Linked DNA regions of Aliamphritea ceti. The protein of the gene in region 1 interacts with the protein of each later gene in a pairwise test. Links are inferred from orthologs where the notes say so. Each region holds a gene or a part of one and is shown on either strand. Other genes may lie near its edges. The genes, in order: OCU49_RS16430 and bioB.

Region 1 (3,315 bases):
ATCAGCTGTCCCGGTCTCTTTCTCAGCTTCAGGTTGAGAAAAAACAGCTGAAAGAAGAAAACCTGCGAATTGGTGAGTTGAATGCTGTGCTGGATGCGAGCTTATACGGACTAGAAGGTTTACTGGGCTTACCTGCGTCAGATGAAATGACGCCTGAGCGTGCTGGTGAATTGAGCATGCTGATCAGTCAGCGGACGTTTTATCTGAACAGTATTCCGAATGGCTTACCTATTCAGGGCATTCGTATTAGTGGTAAATACGGTATGCGCTGGCACCCGGTTTTAAAGAAACGCTCGATGCATTACGGTATCGACTTTAAAGCGGACAAAGGCACGCCTATATATGCCACTGCTGACGGTGCTGTAGAGTTTGCCGGATACAATAAGCAGAGTGGCTTCGGTAAACTTATTATTTTGCAGCATGGCTTTGGGTTTAAAACCTATTACGCGCATCTTAACAAGATTAAAATTAAGTCCGGGCAGTTCGTTTCGAAAGGACAGCTGATCGGGCTGAGTGGCAATACGGGCCGTTCAACCGGGCCACATTTGCATTATGAAATTCGGCATGTTTTCCGGCCGGTCGACCCTGCACCTTTCGTGGCGTGGGATATGAGTAACTTTGATTCACTGTTTTCTACGGTTAAAGGTATCGAATGGGCTTCCTTAAAAAAGATGTACCCGCTAAATCAAACACTACAAACGGCAAAGCAATAACAATTATTGCTGAAGGCAATAAGTTTAGTGGTGATATGAGTATCGTTGGCAGGATGCACATCGATGGCATGTTCGAAGGGAATATTTCTTCATTGGATAATATTTCTATTGGTAAAAATGGCCACATCCGAGGCGTTGTGAAAGCTAATCAGATTAGCGTTTGTGGATTGGTGGAAGGTGAAGTCTGGTGTGATGAGCTGGAAATTGATCGCGGTGGAAAAGTCTTTGCTACAGTAACTAGCAAGGTCATGGCGATTCATCCGGAAGGAAATTTTGTCGGTGAACGCCGGATGAAAGAAGTGAATACTGCTGAACCATTGCCCCATATGGAATCCGGTATTGAGGCAATTGATTCACTGCCGGACAAAGTGACCCTTAACAGTGATGATGAGCAGGTTTCCAAAGCCTGAACAGGCTGTGATTAAGTAACGGGATGTAGCATGTGTGAACTGCTTGGCATGAGTGCAAATGTGCCGACGGATATTTGTTTTAGTTTTTCTGGCCTGATGCAGCGTGGTGGAGATACCGGGCCGCATCGTGATGGTTGGGGAATCGCTTTTTACGAAGGTAAAGGTTTGCGGGATTTCCATGACCCTGAGCCAAGCTGCGATTCTGAAATCGCGCTACTGATAAAAAATCATCCGATTAAAAGTAAAACTGTTATCAGTCATATTCGTCAGGCGAATGTGGGTGAAACCTGCCTGGAAAATACGCATCCTTTTACTCGCGAGCTCTGGGGGTATATGTGGACGTTTGCACATAACGGCCAGTTAGATGCCAAGTTGTTTGATTTGCCGTTGTCTTTTTATAAACCTGTTGGGACGACAGATAGCGAATATGCTTTTTGCTGGTTGTTGGGTGAAGTGCGTAAAGTGTTTCCTGATCGGCCAGATGATTTTTCTGAACTCAGTGCTTTGATTGCACGATGTGCGGATCAGTTACGCGAGTTGGGCGTATTTAATATGTTACTGACTGAGTCTGAATATTTGTTTGCCTATTGCACGACTAAGCTTGCCTGGATTACCCGTCGAGCACCTTTCGGTAAAGCGAGCCTGACAGATGCTGAGTTAACGGTAAACTTCCGTGAAGAAACCAATACCACAGATGTAGTGACAGTTATAGCGACAGAGCCGCTAACTGATAACGAAGAATGGACGGCGTTAGTAGCAGGGGAAATGATTACCTTCGTCGATGGTGAACCTGTCAAGTTTACCTGAATAGAACCCATTGTGTATTGCTGATGCGCTGATTGAAACTTGTTCTCTCAGCGCATCTTTGTTTATAGCCTTTTCCGGATAGAGCCTTAACGTGAGTCGTCAGTTTCAATCTTTATATCAACGTCTTGATGAATGCCTGATCAGCGATCGATTTAAATTGCGTCAGAAGCTGGGTAATTTAAGTCGCAGAGCTGAGCAGGGGAAGCCTTTCGATAAGCTTTTATCTGATACTGACGCGTTTATTGCAGCGTCAGAGGCTGCAGTTAACGCCCGGGCCTATGACGGTGAAAGTATAATATTTCCGGATTTACCTGTATCGGGTCGCCGGGATGAAATTGCAGAAGCGATTCAAAATAATCAGGTCGTAGTGATTGCGGGTGAAACTGGTTCAGGTAAAACAACTCAGCTGCCTAAGATATGTTTGCAGCTTGGATTAGGTACTAAAGGGCTTATCGGGCATACCCAGCCGCGTCGTCTTGCTGCACGCACGGTTGCTAATCGTATAGCTGAAGAATTAGATTCTTCACTTGGTGCAACGGTTGGTTATCAGGTGCGTTTTACTGAGCAGGTTGCTGAGAATACACAGATAAAACTGATGACCGACGGTATCTTGCTGGCGGAAACTCAGCGTGACCGGTATCTGGAAAAATATCAGGTTCTGATTATTGATGAGGCGCATGAGCGAAGCCTCAATATTGATTTTTTGTTGGGGTATCTGCGGCAAATTTTGCCTAAACGGCCTGATCTCAAAGTTATTATTACGTCGGCGACAATCGATCTGGAGCGCTTTTCTAAGCACTTTAATGATGCGCCTGTGATAGAAGTGTCAGGCCGGACGTATCCTGTCGACGTGTTGTACCGGCCGCTTGAAGATATGCCTGAGTCGGGTGAACGGTCCATTCCGGAAGCGATTGTGCAGGCAGCTCAGGAGCTGCAAGTGCTGGAGCGGCAACAGCAGAAAACGATCCAGGGCGATATTCTGGTGTTTCTGAGTGGTGAACGGGAAATTCGTGAAGCTGCAGAGCATCTGCGCAAAGCTGTGACTGCACAGCGTTTAAAGCATATTGAAGTAATGCCCTTATATGCGCGTCTGAGTGTTGCTGAACAAAATAAAATCTTTCATGGTGGCCGAAGTGCGGGGCGACGGATAGTTTTGGCAACTAACGTGGCTGAAACCTCGTTAACGGTGCCAGGTATTCGCTATGTGATTGATCCTGGCCTGGCGAGAATCAGTCGTTACAGTTACCGCTCAAAGGTTCAGCGTCTTCCGATAGAACCTGTTTCTCAGGCAAGTGCAAACCAGCGAAAAGGGCGTTGTGGTCGGGTTGCTGAAGGTGTCTGTATTCGCCTTTATTCGGAGGATGATTTTAATAGTCGTTCTGAGT
Region 2 (3,100 bases), 2.3 Mb from region 1 along the record:
GCTGTTTCGCTACTGCCAACCAGGATAGGCTGAATTGGTGTACGCGATTCCATCAACACCAAACCAAGTGCTTCACAACCGCTACGAAACTGAGTAATTAGCGACTGAAGTTTCTCTCTGCGCCACTCGTCTTTACGAACTAACTGCAAACTGCATAATGTCGCCGCCGCAACTGCTGGTGGCATACTGGTGGTATAAATATAACTGCGGGCGTGCTGAATCAGAGTTTCAATGAGAACATCAGACCCGGCAATAAACGCACCAGCAGTACCAAATGCTTTGCCCAAAGTACCCATCAGGATTTGCACATCATTCTGACCAAGATCAAAATGATCCACGCTACCGCGTCCTTCCTTGCCTAAGCATCCCAGACCATGGGCATCGTCGACCATCACCCAGGCATCTGACTCACGACTGGCTGCCACCAAATCAGGCAACGGCGCTAAGTCGCCATCCATACTGAAGACACCATCAGTAATAACCAACTTACGGCGTGCTTCACTGCGCTGCAGTCGCGTGCGTAAATTGGCAGCATCATTATGTAAATAACGCTGAAAACGGGCCCCGCTTAATAATCCAGCATCAAGTAATGAAGCATGATTTACCCGGTCTTCAAACACGCCATCCTGCTTATTTAATAACGCAGTCACGGCACCTAAATTGGCCATATAACCGGTCGAGAATAATAATGCCCGATCACGCCCGGTAAACTCTGCTAATGCCAGCTCAAGTTCGTGATGTGCCTGGCTATGGCCGTTCACAAGATGGGACGCACCACCGCCAACGCCGTACTTGTTAGCAGCAGTTTGGAATGCACTGATAACATCCGGATGATTTGCCAGACCCAGATAATCGTTTGAACAAAACGCCAAATACTCTTTTCCGTCAACTCTGATATTAGGAGTCTGAGGCGTTTGTAAGGTTCTGCGGGAACGATAAAGTGAAGCCTGCTTGCGCAGCTCCAGTTCATCCTTTAGCTGTGAGAATGACATAGTCGAACCATCAGATGCGGTCATGGCTATTCGCCATGACCAGGAGAAATGCGATTAAATCAGGCTTCGTAGAAGACAGGATCGTCTTGCTGCTTCTGCAATGACTGCATAATAACCTGTGCCTGAGTATCATCACTTTCTTCGATACGTTGTTCAGGATTAATACCCAGACGTTTGAACAACTGTAAATCACGGTGAGTTTCAGGATTCGGCGTCGTCAACAGACACTCGCCATAGAAAATAGAGTTTGCACCAGCCATGAAGGTCATCGCCTGCATTTCGTCGCTCATGCTTTCACGACCCGCCGATAGACGTACATGAGACGCAGGCATCATAATACGGGCAACAGCGATCGTACGCACAAACTCCAGATGATCCAGATCTTCAACATTTTCCATTGGCGTGCCTTTCACTTTCACCAACATATTAATAGGCACACTTTCAGGCTGAGTCGGCATGTTTGCCAACTGACGTAATAAACCTATACGGTCAGTGGCGGTTTCACCCATGCCTAAAATACCACCACTACAAACCTTCATACCCGACTCACGGACATTGTGCAGGGTATCCAGACGGTCCTGGAACGTACGTGTAGTAATGATTTTATCGTAGAACTCAGGAGAGGTATCAAGGTTATGGTTATAGTAATCCAAGCCCGCATCCGCCAAACGCTCAGCTTTCCCCTGATCCAGCATGCCTAAAGTCATGCAGGTCTCCAGACCAAGCTTCTTAACTTCCTGTACCATCTCAAGCACGTATGGCATATCCTTTTCAGCAGGATGTTTCCAGGCAGCTCCCATACAAAAACGGGTCGAACCTGACGCCTTCGCTTTACGGGCTTTTTCCAGTACTTTTTCTACCTGCATCAAGCGTTCTTTTTCCAGACCTGTATTGTAATGACCACTCTGTGGGCAATATTTACAGTCTTCCGGGCAAGCACCGGTTTTGATCGACAGGAGTGTACTTACCTGAACTTCGTTAGGATTGAAGTTCTGACGATGAACAAGCTGCGCTTGAAACAGCAGATCATTAAAAGGCAGATCGAATAAAGCCTGTACTTCAGCTTCGGTCCAGTCATGTCGGATAGCGCTTGAATGCTGCATACTGATGTTAGTCCTGTCACTTGATGAACGGCATAAAAACAGCCGCTTTTGGCAAGTGGCTAATGATAAACGGATAAGGAAATCTGTCAACTCATGTTATACACAACAGAAGACTACTGGTTATTTTTCAATCAGAAAAAATGTATGATTTGCCAACTAAAACATGCCGACCGAAGTACTATATGCAGAGAGTGCCAACACGACTTACCCTGGCTACAATATCACTGCCTGATCTGCGCACTTCCATTACCGTCTGATAATAATCCCTGCCCGGCTTGCCTGCGCAAAAAACCAGTTTTCAACCAGGCTTACTGCGCTTTTCGCTATGAATTCCCAATCGATGCGTTAATACCACCTGGGAAGTTTAATAACCGCACTGACTATCTGATAGCACTCAGCAAACTGGCACTGCTGAACATTCGCCTGACAAAGCGACCTGATTGCATCATCCCTGTCCCCATGCACCCACAAAAACTGCTTAAACGTGAATACAATCACGCCTGGCTTATAGCCCAGGAGATAAGCCGGCATTTACAGTTATCGCTGGATACTAAAACTCTACAGAAAATAGTTCATACTCCGAACCAAATACACCTCAGCGCAAAAGAAAGACGCAGCAATCTTCGCAACAGTTTTAACTGTCGCAGCAGACCACCGCCGCATGTCATGTTGGTGGATGACGTTATTACCACTGGCGCCACAGCTAACATTATCAGCCAGATACTCAAACAGGCTGGCTGCAAGCGGGTCGATATTATGGCGCTCGCCAGAACCGATAAGCCCCCTACGGCATAAACAAATCCGAAATCAAACCGATAAAGGATATAATCTGCCATTGTTCAAACATATTAAGACTCACAAACTATGACTACCGAGCTCAATCTGCCCCCCATAGCTATTATCCACAGCGGATTCAAAGAAAAGTTCGGCATTCCCAGACAACCGGGACTGGCAAAATCAATGATGGCCACAATTGAACTACTGCCGGAGTTTTCATCCCCAGAA

The links.
Region 2: the proteins of OCU49_RS16430 (region 1) and bioB interact in binary tests that used the Escherichia coli proteins (3 or more experiments, as listed by UniProt). The link is inferred for Aliamphritea ceti from one-to-one orthologs.

Annotation. Positions count from the first base shown.
Region 1 is NZ_AP025282.1:3,584,757-3,588,071, reverse strand. The notes cover bases 55-3,041. They hold OCU49_RS16430 (class II glutamine amidotransferase), read left to right. Parts: upstream 55-1,153; coding sequence 1,154-1,930; downstream 1,931-3,041. Other genes in these bases: hrpA (ATP-dependent RNA helicase HrpA), read left to right, coding at 2,022-3,041; OCU49_RS16435 (bactofilin family protein), read left to right, coding at 653-1,123; OCU49_RS16440 (M23 family metallopeptidase), read left to right, coding at 55-713. Outside these bases: more of OCU49_RS16440, read left to right, coding at 1-54; more of hrpA, read left to right, coding at 3,042-3,315.
Region 2 is NZ_AP025282.1:1,304,484-1,307,583, reverse strand. The notes cover bases 74-2,845. They hold bioB (biotin synthase BioB), read right to left. Parts: upstream 2,096-2,845; coding sequence 1,052-2,095; downstream 74-1,051. Other genes in these bases: OCU49_RS05975 (ComF family protein), read left to right, coding at 2,240-2,845; bioF (8-amino-7-oxononanoate synthase), read right to left, coding at 74-992. In the rest of the region: more of bioF, read right to left, coding at 1-73; more of OCU49_RS05975, read left to right, coding at 2,846-2,890; tsaA (tRNA (N6-threonylcarbamoyladenosine(37)-N6)-methyltransferase TrmO), read left to right, coding at 2,960-3,100. UniProt on the Escherichia coli protein: Catalyzes the conversion of dethiobiotin (DTB) to biotin by the insertion of a sulfur atom into dethiobiotin via a radical-based mechanism.